One region of the Lelliottia sp. genome, then DNA from elsewhere that is predicted to be linked to it. Evidence: predicted binding sites of a transcription regulator. Region 1 holds the regulator's gene; each other region holds the start of a gene.
The links. Region 1 encodes PurR, which represses purine synthesis genes. Its sites were predicted from a motif close to CANGCAAACGTTTGCNTG; they were not measured.
Positions count from the first base shown of each region.

Region 2: purT (formate-dependent phosphoribosylglycinamide formyltransferase) is a predicted target of PurR. The motif match lies at 2,940-2,957, and genes of this name have one in related genera.
Region 3: raiA (ribosome-associated translation inhibitor RaiA) is a predicted target of PurR. The motif match lies at 1,100-1,117, and genes of this name have one in related genera.
Region 4: ACKI5T_RS06565 (amino acid aminotransferase) is a predicted target of PurR. The motif match lies at 1,906-1,923, and genes of this name have one in related genera.

Region 1 covers NZ_JAZQNX010000001.1:174,213-178,012, reverse strand. The annotation lists gene punR (DNA-binding transcriptional activator PunR) at 1-822, shown strand, start outside; gene purR (HTH-type transcriptional repressor PurR) at 841-1,866, opposite strand; gene ACKI5T_RS00930 (YnhF family membrane protein) at 2,163-2,252, shown strand; gene ACKI5T_RS00925 (MFS transporter) at 2,417-3,583, shown strand; gene sodB (superoxide dismutase [Fe]) at 3,620-3,800, opposite strand, start outside.
Region 2 covers NZ_JAZQNX010000044.1:166,666-170,465, reverse strand. The annotation lists gene edd (phosphogluconate dehydratase) at 1-1,013, shown strand, start outside; gene kdgA (bifunctional 4-hydroxy-2-oxoglutarate aldolase/2-dehydro-3-deoxy-phosphogluconate aldolase) at 1,053-1,694, shown strand; gene purT (formate-dependent phosphoribosylglycinamide formyltransferase) at 1,729-2,907, opposite strand; gene ACKI5T_RS20945 (tellurite resistance TerB family protein) at 3,084-3,734, shown strand.
Region 3 covers NZ_JAZQNX010000019.1:156,938-160,737, forward strand. The annotation lists gene pheA (bifunctional chorismate mutase/prephenate dehydratase) at 1-403, opposite strand, end outside; Phe leader region at 432-557, opposite strand; gene pheL (pheA operon leader peptide PheL) at 509-556, opposite strand; gene raiA (ribosome-associated translation inhibitor RaiA) at 661-1,002, opposite strand; gene bamD (outer membrane protein assembly factor BamD) at 1,272-2,009, opposite strand; gene rluD (23S rRNA pseudouridine(1911/1915/1917) synthase RluD) at 2,140-3,120, shown strand; gene yfiH (purine nucleoside phosphorylase YfiH) at 3,117-3,800, shown strand, end outside.
Region 4 covers NZ_JAZQNX010000008.1:380,389-384,188, forward strand. The annotation lists gene ACKI5T_RS06560 (MBL fold metallo-hydrolase) at 1-600, shown strand, start outside; gene ACKI5T_RS06565 (amino acid aminotransferase) at 652-1,842, opposite strand; gene ACKI5T_RS06570 (porin) at 2,031-3,122, opposite strand; gene asnS (asparagine--tRNA ligase) at 3,729-3,800, opposite strand, start outside.

The DNA of each region.
Region 1 (3,800 bases):
TCTGCCGTAAGCTATACGGTGCGTCAGATGGAGGAGTGGCTGGCGGTACCGCTGTTCGAACGCCGTCATCGCGATGTCGTTCTGACCCCCGCTGGCGTATGGTTTTTGAAAGAAGGCCGATCTGTTATCAAAAAAATGATGATCACGCGTGAACAGTGCCAGCAGATTGCCAATGGCTGGCGCGGTCATCTTTCTATTGCGGTGGATAACATCGTAAAACCTGAACGGACGCGGCAGATGGTGGTTGATTTCTACCGGCATTTCTCAGATGTAGAACTTCGCGTGTCCCAGGAAGTGTTTAATGGCGTATGGGATGCGCTATCGGACGGCAGGGTGGAGATGGCGATCGGCGCGACGCAGGCCATTCCCGTCGGGGGGCGTTACGCCTTTAGGGATATGGGAACGCTGAGCTGGAGCTGCGTGGTGGCAAGCGATCATCCTCTGGCTGCGATGGACGGGCCGCTGAGTGACGACGTGTTGCGCAACTGGCCGTCGCTGGTGATGGAGGATACGTCGCGCTCGCTGCCAAAACGCATCACCTGGCTGCTTGATAACCAGCGGCGGGTCGTCGCGCCAGACTGGGAATCATCGGCAACCTGTTTGTCGGCTGGGCTGTGTGTGGGGATGGTGCCCGTACATTTCGCGCGTCCACGGATTGATCGCGGAGAATGGGTGGCGCTTGAGCTTGAAAATCCGTTCCCGGATGCGGCCTGCTGCCTGACATGGCAGCAAAACGATATGTCTCCTGCGCTGGCCTGGCTGCTGGATTATTTGGGGGATAGCGAAACGTTGAACAGAGAGTGGTTACGGGAGCCGGAATAACCGGCCCCGTAGAAACGATTAACGACGGTAATCGCGGAACGGACCGTCAGCGACGGAGCGACGTTCAATCAGGCGCGGATGGACTTCAATTGATTGAGACTCTTCACGTTTGCTGACGATACGATCCATCAGCATGTTGAATGCCGTTTCACCCAAAGAGTCTTTCGGCTGGTGAATCGTCGTCAGCGCGGGAGTAAAGTAGCGAGCGTTGCGCACGTTATCATACCCGATCACGGAAATATCCTGCGGGACGCGCAAACCAAGCTCATCGGCGGCGCAAAGCGCGCCCATTGCCATAATATCACCGCCACAGAATACGGCAGTCGGACGATGCGGCTGCGAAACGATCTGCTGCATTGCGCGGTAGCCTGATTCCGGTTCAAAGTCACCCTGGACAATCCAGTTTTCCGGAACGGTAATCAGCGCTTCTTCCATGGCTTTCATAAAGCCCGCCAGGCGGCCTGCACCGGTATTACGCTCCAGCGGACCGGGGATGACACCAATCTCGCGATGACCGCGTTCAATCAGGTAACGGCCAGCCATGTACCCGCCTTCAAAGGCGTTATCGTTGACGGAATCGGTAAAATCAGCGCGCGTATCGCCCCAATCCATCACCACCATCGGGATATGACGGTACTCTTCCAGCATCGACAGCACGGATTCAGGGTATTCAGAACACATGACCAACAGGCCATCGACGCGCTTTTGCGCCAACATCGACAGGTAAGCGCGCTGTTTTTCCTGGCTGTTCCAGGCATTTCCCAGAATCAGGGTATAGCCTTTCTGGAAGCAGTTTTTTTCTACTGCCTCGATAATTTCGGCGAAATAGGCGGCTTCGCTGCTGGTCGCCAGCAGACCAATCGACTTGGTGTGATTTACTTTCAAGCTGCGAGCCACGGCGCTAGGGGAGTAGTGCAATTCTTTGATTGCGGCCCAAACGGCGTTGCGCGTCTCTTCCGCCACGAAACGGGTTTTGTTAATTACATGTGATACGGTTGTAGTGGAAACGTTTGCGCGTTTCGCTACATCTTTAATTGTTGCCATTAGCTGTCACTCCAGACCATATCCTAAGCTCCTGATAAATTGAGAGGTAAACGTTTGCCTTCTCTCACCCTAATCTCGCAAATTGAATTGCGATACGCCGGGAAAACGACACAGGACGTCAGGAGGGGGTCAGTGGCCGGTACGCTTATAAATTTAGCGTGGAATTTTGTCCTATCTTGATGAAAAGGGGAAGCGCAAAAACGGTTATGAGCCTAAATCGAGGAAGATTTTTGAGCGAAACTGTGTAAAAATGAGCAAGCTCACTTTTCATGTGGGGATTAAAAGGAGAAAAATTGATGAATACCGATCTTAAGTTTTCGTTAACGACCACGATTATCGTGCTGGGTTTGATTGTTGCGGCAAGTTTTACGGCTATTCTGCACTGATTCAGGCGGGGGAGAGCCTTCTCCCTCGTTTTCTTCCTTCGATTGTTACTCTCCCGACAATAATCTTTTGCCAATTTGTTAACTTCTCATTTTTTGTGATTGCTGTCATGCTTTCGACATGTTTTTTCTGTGTCGCGTAATGACACGGTTTCCGGAGTTAATGAATGAAAATCAATTTTCCACTGCTGGCCCTCGCGATTGGCGCATTTGGGATTGGCACCACCGAGTTCTCCCCAATGGGGCTGCTACCGGTTATTGCTAAAGGGATGGATGTTTCTATTCCTGCGGCGGGAATGCTGATCAGTGCTTATGCCATTGGCGTGATGATCGGTGCGCCTTTGATGACGTTACTGCTTTCGCATCGCGCGCGTCGAAATGCGCTTATTTTCCTGATGGCCATTTTCACATTGGGGAATGTGCTTTCGGCACTCTCTCCGGACTACACCACCCTCCTGTTGTCGCGCATTTTGACCAGCCTCAATCATGGCGCATTCTTTGGCCTGGGGTCGGTGGTGGCCGCGAGCGTAGTGCCTAAGCACAAGCAGGCCAGCGCGGTCGCCACGATGTTTATGGGGCTCACGATAGCGAATATTGGCGGCGTGCCGGCGGCGACCTGGCTGGGTGAAGTCATCGGCTGGCGTATGTCGTTCCTCGCCACAGCGATGCTGGGTGTCGTGGCGATGATCGCGCTGTTCTTCTCGTTGCCGAAAGGTGGGGCAGGCGAGCGTCCGGACGTACGCAAAGAGCTGTCGGTTCTGCTCCGCCCGCAGGTGCTGTCAGCGCTGTTGACGACGGTGCTGGGCGCTGGAGCCATGTTTACGCTCTATACCTATATTTCACCCGTGCTGCACGACATCACGCATGCCACACCGTTCTTTGTGACGGCAATGTTGGTATTGATTGGTGTGGGCTTCACCATCGGCAACTATCTGGGCGGCAAGCTGGCCGACCGTTCGGTGAGCGGCACGTTGAAAGGATTTTTAACCCTGCTGATCGTCATCATGGTCGCCATTCCGTGGTTAGCACGTAATGAGTTCGGAGCCGCTATCGCCATGGTGGTTTGGGGCGCAGCCACGTTTGCGGTGGTACCGCCGTTGCAGATGCGAGTGATGCGTGTAGCTCACGAAGCACCAGGGCTTTCGTCTTCAGTCAATATCGGGGCGTTTAACCTGGGCAATGCGCTTGGCGCAGCGGCGGGGGGCGCGGTGATCTCCGCGGGGCTGGGTTACAGCTTTGTTCCGGTTATGGGAGCGATCATCGCCGGGCTGGGTCTGCTGTTGGTGCTGTTGTCCGGGCGCAAACAACCGCAACCGGATTGCGCAACAGAGTGATAAAAACGCAGAAGGGTTACCCCTTCTGCGTGTCTTTTACGCGGCGAAGTTCTTCGCAACAAATTCCCAGTTCACCAGCGCCCAGAAATGTTCCAGATAGTTTGGGCGAGCGTTACGGTAATCAATATAGTAAGCGTGTTCCCACACATCGACGGTCATCAGCGGTGTGGCAGCAGTGGTCAACGGTGTTCCTGCGTTGGACGTCGACACGATCGCC
Region 2 (3,800 bases), on a different contig from region 1:
GCTTGACCGGCAACGGAAACGAGTGGATGCCGCTCGGCAAAATGGTTGACGAAAAAGTGGTGGTGAACGGTATTGTCGCGTTGCTGGCAACGGGCGGATCAACGAACCACACCATGCACCTGGTGGCGATGGCACGCGCAGCGGGCATTCTGATTAACTGGGATGACTTCTCTGAGCTTTCCGATGTGGTTCCGCTGATGGCACGCCTCTACCCGAACGGCCCGGCAGACATCAACCACTTCCAGGCGGCTGGCGGCGTACCAGTTCTGATCCGCGAGTTGCTGAAAGGCGGTCTGCTACACGAAGACGTTAACACCGTTGCGGGCTTTGGCCTGCAGCGCTACACCATGGAGCCATGGCTGAATAACGGTGAACTGGACTGGCGCGACGGTGCGCGTGAGCCTCTCGATGAAGCCGTTATCGCCACGTTTGATAAACCGTTCTCCCGTCATGGCGGCACCAAGGTGCTGAGCGGAAACCTCGGCCGCGCGGTCATGAAAACCTCTGCAGTGCCGGTTGAAAACCAGGTGGTGGAAGCGCCGGCCGTTATTTTCGAAAGCCAGCATGACGTATTACCGGCTTTCGAAGCAGGACTGTTAAACAAAGACTGCGTGGTGGTGGTGCGTCATCAGGGACCAAAAGCGAATGGCATGCCAGAATTACATAAACTTATGCCGCCACTTGGTGTATTATTGGACCGCTGTTTCAAAATTGCGTTGGTCACCGATGGACGACTCTCTGGCGCATCAGGTAAAGTGCCATCAGCGATTCACGTCACTCCCGAAGCCTATGACGGCGGGTTGCTGGCGAAAGTCCGTGATGGCGACATCATCCGCGTCAATGGCCAGACAGGCGAATTGACCCTGCTGGTGGATGAAGCCGAACTTGAAGCCCGTAAGCCGCATATTCCTGACCTGAGCGCGTCGCGTGTGGGAACAGGGCGCGAAATGTTCAGTGCGCTGCGCGAGAAACTTTCCGGCGCTGAACAGGGTGCGACCTGTATTACGTTTTAAGACGACAAGAATTATCGATCTGGCGAGAGAAAAACACTGATGAAAAACTGGAAAACAAGTGCGGAAGCAATCCTGACAACGGGCCCTGTAGTGCCGGTTATCGTGGTGAATAAACTGGAGCACGCTGTTCCGATGGCGAAAGCGCTGGTTGCAGGTGGGGTTCGTGTTCTGGAAGTGACGCTGCGTACGCCATGTGCGATGGATGCAATCCGTGCCATTGCGAAAGAAGTACCTGATGCCATTATCGGTGCTGGTACCGTTCTGAATCCGCAGCAATTGGCTGAAGTGACTGAAGCAGGCGCACAGTTTGCCATCAGCCCTGGCCTGACTGAGCCACTGCTGAAAGCGGCAATCGAAGGTTCTATCCCGTTGATTCCAGGGATCAGCACGGTTTCCGAACTGATGCTGGGTATGGACTACGGTCTGAAAGAGTTTAAATTCTTCCCGGCTGAAGCGAACGGCGGCACTAAAGCGCTGCAAGCGATTGCAGGCCCGTTCTCTCAGGTGCGTTTCTGCCCAACTGGCGGTATCTCCCCGGCAAACTACCGCGACTACCTGGCGCTGAAAAGCGTGCTGTGTATCGGTGGTTCCTGGTTGGTTCCGGCGGATGCGCTGGAAGCGGGCGACTGGGATCGCATCACCAAACTGGCGCGCGAAGCAGTCGAAGGCGCGAAACAGTAAGACCATCAAAAACGGGCCAAACGGCCCGTTTTGTTTATCCTCTGACGTTCACACTCGCACTGGCTTTTTTCGCTCTCGTCACGGCCTCTTCCACGCTATCCGCTACCGCTAACGTCACACCCAGACGACGCGCACCGTCGATTTCCGGCTTACCAAACAAACGCACCTGCAGACCCGCCCCCACAGCTGATTCTACGTGATCAAACATCACGTTTTGACTGGTGAGTTTCGGGAGGATCACGGCGGAGGCTGCCGGGCCATACTGACGAATTCCGCCCACCGGCAAGCCCAGAAATGCGTGCACATGCAGGGCAAATTCTGATAAATCCTGAGATATCAGCGTGACCATGCCGGTATCGTGGGGGCGAGGGGACACTTCGCTGAAAATGACGTCGTCGCCACACACAAACAGTTCAACGCCAAACAGGCCGAAACCGCCCAGGGCGATGACCACTTTACGGGCGATCTCCTGCGCGCGCTCAAGCGCCAGAGCGCTCATTTTTTGCGGCTGCCAGGATTCACGGTAATCGCCGTCTTCCTGACGATGCCCAATCGGGTCGCAGAAATGCACGCCGTCAACCGCGCTCACTGTGAGCAGGGTGATTTCAAAATCAAATTTCACTACGCCCTCAACGATGACGCGTCCGGCACCCGCACGGCCACCCTGCTGGGCATAATCCCAGGCTTTATCCAGCGCGCTTTCATCGCGAATAAAGCTCTGTCCTTTACCCGAGGAACTCATTACCGGCTTAATGATGCACGGGTAACCAATCTCTTCAACGGCCAGCAGGAAATCGGCTTTGCCATCGGCGAAACGGTAGCTTGACGTCGGGATTGCCAACTCTTCCGCCGCGAGACGACGTATGCCTTCACGGTTCATGGTCAGCTTCGCAGCGCGTGCGCAAGGCACAACGCGTTGGCCTTCCGCTTCCAGTGACAGCAAGGTATCGGTCGCGATGGCTTCGATTTCCGGCACGACATAGTCAGGATTTTCGCGTTCGATCAGTGCGCGAAGGGCATCGCCATCCAGCATATTGATAACGTAGGACCGGTGTGCAACGTGCATGGCCGGGGCATCGGCATAACGATCTACAGCGATCACTTCGATGCCCAGACGCTGGCATTCAATCGCTACTTCTTTTCCCAGTTCGCCCGAACCTAACAGCATGACGCGCGTGGCTGCCGGACGCAGCGCAGTTCCTAAACAAGTCATAAAATCCCCCTGAAAAAGTTGCGCGCAGTATATACGAAAACGTTTGCGTGTGTCTTCACCAGGGAACGGGAATGATGCTGGGTCGGGAAATTTGCGCTTCTTTAGCACGGACAGACATTTCCTGACATCACCTCGCTTAGGCTGTGATAATTGTGAACGGATAAGTGGGGAAGAATATGTCAGGCTGGTTAAATCAATTGCAGTCGATGTTAGGTCAAAAGGCGTCATCGTCCGGTGAGCAGGGGCTGAGCAAGCTGCTGGTGCCGGGGGCACTGGGCGGTCTGGCTGGCTTATTGGTGGCGAATAAATCCTCGCGAAAGCTGTTGGCCAAGTACGGTACCGGCGCGCTGTTAGCCGGTGGAGGAGCCATCGCCGGAACGGTGCTCTGGAATAAGTACAAGGATAAAGTCCGAACGGCTCATCAGGGCGAACCCCAGTTTGGGCAACACACTTCGCCAATTGATGTGCGCACCGAGCGGTTAATTCTGGCGCTGGTCTTTGCTGCTAAAAGCGACGGACACATTGACGACCAGGAGCGCACCGCCATTGAACAACAGATGCAGGAAGCAGGCGTTGAGGAGCAGGGCAGAGCGCTGGTAGCCCAGGCGATTGAACAGCCGCTGGATCCCGCGCGTCTGGCGCAGAGTGTCAAGAATGAAGAAGAAGCGCTTGAGCTGTATTTCCTCAGCTGTGCGGCCATCGACATCGATCACTTTATGGAACGCAGCTATCTGAATGCGCTGGGCGACGCGCTCAAAATTCCGCACGATGTTCGCGAAGGGATCGAAAAGGATATTCAGGCGCAAAAACAGGCATTACCGGGGTAAATTTCGCCTGCGGCTGTCACGTTTCGCTTGCATCATGCGTGTGTTTTGCCACCCTTATAGAGTGTA
Region 3 (3,800 bases), on a different contig from region 1:
CGCTTTCAATGAATTCTTCGAAATGACGTGCCGCATACTGGCGCGCTGCAAGATGGGAATACGATCCTTTTGGCCCGAGGAAGGCCACGCGCGCTGAGTGCGGATTGGTTTGATTCAAATGCTGTTGCAGCAACGCCTGCTGGGTGAGAACGGAATCTTCGATGATGAGCTGAAAAAGGCGAGTGATGTAGTGAGCATCCAGATGATGAGCTTTACCAAGCTGAATCAGGCGTTCCAGCAAATCGCGCTCGCGATCGATGTCTCGCACCGGGCGGTGGGAATCCAGCTTGGCTTTACCCACTTCAACTGCAAGCGCACGGCGTTCGGCCAGCAGCGCCAGTAGTTTCTCGTCCAGCGCGCTGATTTTTACTCGCAGATCCAGTAACGGGTTTTCCGATGTCATAGCGTTGCCTATTTCGTTTATTGTTATCATAAAAAAGGCCTCCCGGTTTGGGAGGCCTTGTTGTTCGTCTTCGCATTCTTTATCACACGACGAAACGCCTCCCATTCAGGGGAAGGTAAAAAAGAATGCGAAGAAAAACGGGGTATATTTCATGAATTCATCCTGTGAGTGATAGCTCTAAAGTACCCGTACTGTTTTCATTCTGTCAATAAAAAACGCGCCCGAAGGCGCGTTGGCGGTACACTCAATTTAAAGGATTACTCTTCTTCAACTTCTTCCGCTAAGCTTGCGTCTTTCACCGATGTAGCGGCGCGACGGGCTTCGCCTTTGTGTTGCACTTTATTGAGCTGCCGTTCCAGCTTGTTGATCAAATCGTTGATAGCCGTATACATATCTTCGTGTTTAGCGCTGGCGACCAGATGGCCGTTAGGTGTATTGATAGTTGCATCAGCGGTGAAACCCTTCGGTTCCTTAGACAGAATGATATGCGGGTTAATCAGGTGTGTTTGCCATTTATCCAGTTTGGCGAGACGGTCTGCGACGTGCTGGCGGATTGCCGGAGTAATTTCCATTTGTTTACTGGTAATGTTCATTGTCATAAAAGTTACCTCTTGTCTTTCCGTCTTAGTGATTCCAGCATACCTTTCCCAATGTCAAAATGTGTGATCTAAATCACGTATTTTTGTCACTTTTTGTCAGGGAACCTTTTTTGTGAGCCTCGACAGGAAGACGCGTTTTTTTCCTTGTCGAAGTGCGGATTTGCAGCCATAGTTGATAGGATTGGTCGGGGCTATAGCGCCCCAGCAAGCGATGAAATGAATAAAAAAACGGCAGCCCATGGGCTGCCGTTTTACATAGCGTAAAGCAATTAGGTATTGTTGCTGTTCGCGGCAATGATCATCGCTACTTTTTCTGCCTGAGCGTTCATCTGCATCTGGCGATAGGCATTTTCCATCAGCTTCAGTCCGTCGCGGGTCGCCTGAGTGTCAGGATAATCACGCAACATTCCTTCTACGCGGTTCACGACTGCCACCCATGCACCACGGCGGGTATAGTATTCGGCAACGGAGTATTCATACTTAGCCAGACGATCTTTCAGGAACACCAGACGCTTGGTCGCATCGGTGGTGTACTGGCTGTTTGGATAGCCGCGTACCAGTTTTGAGAAATCGTTGAAGGCATCGCGCGCGTGCTGCGGGTCGCGGTCAGAACGATCCACACCGAAGAAACCTTGCAGAGCGCTGTCATCCAGCGCCATGTTGGTTAGGCCACGCATATACATGACATAATCAATGTTCGGATGAGTCGGGTTCAGACGCATGAAGCGATCGATCGTTGCCTGAGCCAGCGGCAGATCGGCATTTTTATAGTAGGCGTAGATAAGATCTAACTGTACCTGCTGGGAATAAGGACCAAATGGATAACGATTATCCAGCGCTTCCAGTTGCGTTATGGCCTGTTTCCAGTTACCGTCCTGGAGTTTTTGCTGAGCAGTCGCATAGATTTCATTCGGCGGATTGTCAGGGACCTGTTCATTTGAACCGGAGCAGCCCACCAAAGCCAGGCTCAACGTGGCCGCTGCCACCAGATATTTCATGCGCGTCATGACGTTTTGACTTTCCTCAAATGTTTGTCCGGGAGAATCTCTTTCCTGCTCCCGATTAAGACCAGCTACAATAGCACACTATATTATACGGCAAAGCCGTAAAACCCAACGTTAAACGAAGAAGCAGTCTATGGCACAACGAGTAGAACTCACCGCAACAGTCTCCGAAAATCAGCTCGGTCAACGCTTAGATCAAGCTTTGGCCGAAATGTTCCCTGATTATTCGCGTTCACGCATAAAAGAATGGATTCTTGACCAACGAGTGATGGTCAACGGCAAAGTTTGGGACACGCCAAAAGAGAAAGTGTTAGGTGGGGAAGTGGTCGCCATCAATGCTGAAATCGATGAAGAAGTCCGTTTTGAAGCACAAGATATCCCGCTTACCATCGTCTATGAAGATGATGACATTCTGGTGATCAACAAGCCTCGCGGCCTGGTTGTCCACCCGGGAGCGGGTAATCCTGATGGTACAGTGCTGAATGCGCTGCTCCACTACTATCCACCGATTACCGATGTGCCTCGTGCAGGCATCGTGCATCGTCTGGATAAAGACACAACCGGTTTGATGGTCGTCGCAAAAACCGTTCCGGCGCAAACGCGCTTGGTGGAATCGTTGCAGCTGCGTGAAATCACCCGTGAATATGAAGCGGTCGCGATTGGTCACATGACCTCAGGCGGTACGGTAGAAGAACCGATCAGCCGTCATCCGACCAAACGCACGCACATGTCAGTGCATCCGATGGGGAAACCCGCGGTAACGCATTACCGCATTATGGAACATTTCCGCATTCATACGCGTTTGCGTTTGCGTCTGGAAACGGGCCGTACTCACCAGATCCGTGTGCACATGTCGCACATTACGCATCCGCTGGTGGGTGATCAGGTTTATGGCGGACGCCCGCGTCCACCTAAAGGCGCTTCTGAAGAATTTATCAGCACCCTGCGTAAATTTGATCGTCAGGCTTTACACGCCACTATGCTGCGCCTCTATCACCCGATTACAGGCATTGAAATGGAATGGCATGCGCCTATTCCTCAGGACATGGTCGAGCTCATCGAAGCGATGCGTGCAGATTTTGAAGAGCATAAGGATAAAGTGGACTGGTTATGACCAAACTGATTGTCCCGGCGTGGCCACTACCTAAAGGTGTGGCTGCCTGTAGTTCTACCCGAATCGGCGGCGTGAGTCAGAATGCGTGGGAGTCACTGAATTTAGGTGCGCACTGCGGCGATAACCTTGACCATGTTGACGAAAACCGCAAGCGGATGTTTGCGGCGGGGCATCTGCCTTCAAAACCGGTTTGGCTTGAGCAGGTGCATGGCACTGACGTATTGAAGTTAACGGGCGAGCCCTATACCTCAAAACGTGCGGATGCTTGCTACAGCAATACTCCCGGGACAGTTTGTGCCGTTATGACTGCCGACTGTTTGCCTGTTCTGTTGTGCAATCAAGCCGGTACAGAAGTTGCAGCAGCGCATGCCGGATGGCGTGGGCTGTGTGCTGGTGTTCTGGAAGAGACCGTGGCATGTTTTGCGGATCGTCCGGAGAACATGATTGCCTGGCTTGGTCCGGCAATCGGTCCACAGGCCTTTGAAGTCGGCCCTGAAGTGCGCGACGCTTTCATCGCAGAAGATGCGCAGGCGGCGAGTGCGTTTAAGGTAAAAGGGGATAAATTTCTGGCTGATATTTATCAACTGGCTCGCCAGCGTTTAAACAATGTCGGCATCACGCACATCTTCGGCGGCGATCGGTGCACCTTCACAGAAAAGGGTGATTTTTTCTCTTATCGT
Region 4 (3,800 bases), on a different contig from region 1:
CTTATCTGGTGTGAACAAACTAAACTGGCCGCGCTTGTCGATCCCGGCGGAGATGCTGAGAAGATCAAGCAAGAAGTCGCAGCGTCCGGCGTGACGCTGATGCAGATTTTGCTAACCCATGGTCACCTTGATCATGTGGGGGCGGCGGCTGAACTGGCGCAACACTATGGTGTGCCAGTCATTGGACCGGAAAAAGAAGATGAGTTCTGGCTGCAAGGGTTGCCCGCCCAAAGCCGCATGTTTGGCCTCGATGAGTGTCTCCCCTTGATACCCGATCGTTGGCTGGAAGAGGGCGAAAGCGTGAACGTCGGGAATGTGACGTTACAGATATTGCATTGCCCGGGTCATACGCCGGGGCATATCGTCTTCTTTGATGACCAATCGCGTTTGCTGATCTCAGGCGACGTGATTTTCAAAGGTGGCGTAGGACGCAGCGATTTTCCACGCGGCGATCACGGACAGTTAATTCAGTCGATTAAACAGAAGCTGTTGCCGTTGGGCGACGACGTAACGTTTATCGCGGGGCATGGACCGATGTCGACGCTGGGATATGAGCGTTTGCACAATCCGTTCCTGCAGGATGAAATGCCTGTCTGGTAAAGACGAATAAAAAAGCCCGCATCTGCGGGCTTTTTTTTTAGCTATCGAAGCTTATAGTACAGCAACAATCGCTTCGCACAGTGGCGCCATGTTGTCTGGCGTCATACCCGCAACGTTGACGCGACCAGAAGCAACGGCGTAGACACCGAATTCTTCTCGCAGACGCAGAACCTGCTCTTTGGTCAAGCCGCTAAACGAGAACATCCCGTTCTGCCTCGTAATGAAGCTGAAATCGCTATCCGCGCCTTTCTCCGCCAGCGTGTTCACGAACAGCAGACGCATACGCTGGATGCGCTGACGCATATCGTTTAGCTCTTGTTCCCAGATGGCTCGCAGCGCGTCATTGCTGAGAATTGTCGCGACCACGGAAGCGCCGTGCGCCGGTGGGTTCGAGTAGTTGGCACGAATAACCGATTTCATCTGGCTAAAGGCGCGGTCAACGGTCTGCTCGTCAGACGCAACCAACGTACAGGCACCTACGCGCTCATTGTACAGGCCAAAGTTCTTGGAATAGGAACTTGCAACAATCAGCTCCTGATGCAGCGCAGCAAAGGCACGCAGGCCTTCGGCGTCTTCTTCCAGGCCGCGAGCAAAGCCCTGGTAGGCGAAGTCGAACAGCGGCAGCCAGCCTTTTTCAGCAGACAGTTTTGCCAGCGTTTCCCACTGCTCAAGCGTAGGATCAATACCGGTAGGGTTATGGCAGCAGCCATGGAACAGAACCACGTCACCCGCTTGCGCTTCATTCAGGCTTGCCAGCAGGCCGTCAAAATCCAGGGTGTGATTCGCTGCGTCATAATAGGCGTATTCACACACTTCCAGACCTGCGGAATTAAACACGCTTTTATGGTTCGGCCAGCTAGGATTGCTTACCCAGACGCGCTTGACAGAGGTATTTTTTGCAAGGAAATCCGCCGCGACGCGCAGTGCGCCAGTACCGCCAGGCGTTTGCGCTGTGCGAGCTCGTTTATCGCTGATAATCGCGTTGCCTTTGCCAAACAGCAATTCCTGAGTGCAATGACCAAATTCCGGAATACCATCAATGCCGAGGTAATTTTTGGTGTTTTCGTTTTCCAGCAGATACTGCTCGGCTTTTTTAACACTGGTCAGAACCGGTGTCTTGCCGGTCTCATCTTTATAGACACCAATCCCCAGATTAATTTTGGTCGGGCGGTCATCAGCACGAAACAGATCGGCCAAGCCCAGGATTGGGTCGGCAGGGGCAGCGGTAATGTTCTCAAACATGACGAGGTTCCATTGTGATTACAGAAGTGAAATCCGCTATCAGGTTAACGGTTGATCTACAAAATGCCAACCGTTTGCGACAAAAAGCGTGCGCCTTTTCAAAAGTCGCCATTATTTACTTTCAGGCATAAAAAAACAGAACCGAAGTCCTGTTTTCTAGGCATTTAGCAGAGAGGGCTGCTTGCTTATTAGAACTGGTAAACGATACCAACACCAGCCTGGTCGTCAGCAGACAAACCGGAAGCGCGGGTGTAATTGTTTTCGTCCAGCAGGTTGAAGCGGTATGCTGCGTATACGTTCATGTTTTTGTTGAAGTAGTACCATGTACCCACTTCTACATATTTAACCAAGTCAGCATCGCCACCGGTGAAAGTAGAACCGTTAGCCGTACGGCCAGTCAGATCCTTGCCTTTAGACTGTACGTAACCCACGGATGGACGCAGACCGAAGTCGAACTGGTACTGGACCACAGCTTCGAAGTTCTGAGTCTTATTAGCAAACTCGCCGTCGTTTTCGCGGGTCATGTTCTGAGATTCGCCATACATAACAGAAGCGTATACGTTGTTAGCGTCATACTTCAGGGATGTCGCCCAACCTTCCGCACGCTCGCCTTTACCATCTTTAGACTGATCTGTAGAACGGTCAGAGTTGGTGTAAGCTGCGGTTACGTTGAAGCCTTCAGCGAAGTCATAACCCAGAGAGTAGCTACCGCCGTCGCCATTCTGGCGAGAAGTTGTGTGGCCTTCTTCGTTTTTACCCTGGTATTGCAGACCCAGAGCCAGACCGTCAACCAGTCCGAAGAAGTTGGAGTTACGATAGGTAGCCAAGCCAGTACTACGTGAAGTCATGAAGTTATCGGTAGCAGCCAGAGAGTCACCGCCCCAAATAACGAACATATCGGTAGATGCCAGCGCATCGTAGAACACGCCATAGTTACGACCATAGTCGAATGAGCCGTATTCGCCGCCTTTCAGACCAGCAAATGCCAGACGTGTTTTAGTTCCCTGAGCGCCTTCCTGTGCGGAAGCGTCCATGTTGTATTCCCACTGGCCGTAACCGGTCAGTTGGTCATTAACCTGAGTTTCGCCTTTGAAGCCGATACGGGCGTAAGTGGTGTCGCCGTTGTTAGATTCGCCATTGGTAGTCCATTGGTGTTCACCTACAGCTTTACCGTAGAAGTCCAGTTTGTTGCCGTTTTTGTTATAGATTTCTGCAGCGTTTGCTGCACCGGCTACCAGCAGGGCAGGGATAACCACTGCCAGGATATTGCGCTTCATCATTATTTATTACCCTCATTGGTTTTTTTATGACACTCGCCACTGCACTCAATAAATTCTGTCAATAAATATTTCCGGAACTATTGATGAGAGTTTGGTGTCTTTATGTATCTGACAGGCATCTTTCCATTCAAAGAACCGTTTCGCTAGCCTGAAAGTGCTACAAAGATAAAGATTGGGTAACAAAAAGCAATTATGTGTAACTAAATATGAATTTACTGGAACTTTGTGAACCACCTCAAATTTCAGAACTGATTGCTGAATAAAAAGACTGGCGCATTGCTATATATATGAATTGCTTATGTTTAATTTTAATAAAGGCGTTTCATATCAACAGAACCTAAACAACCCTGTTTTTCTTATTGTCAACATTAGCCATCTGAACGTCTGTTTTTGTGATTGAAATTTGTGCTAATGCAATGATTCGCGATTAGACGCAATAAGAATGCGGTTTATTTTTTGTACATGGATGTTTCGTGGAAATAAAACGTAACAGCTAGGGGGAATGACGGGGTTGCACTTTAGAAACGCTGACTTTCAACTGACAATAATTGACACTGCAGAATAAAATAACGGCCAGCAATTGCTGACCGTTATTAATTTTAGAGATTAGAAACTGGCGTTACGCGGCGTTCTTGGGAACGCGATAACGTCACGTACGTTCTGAACACCGGTGACATA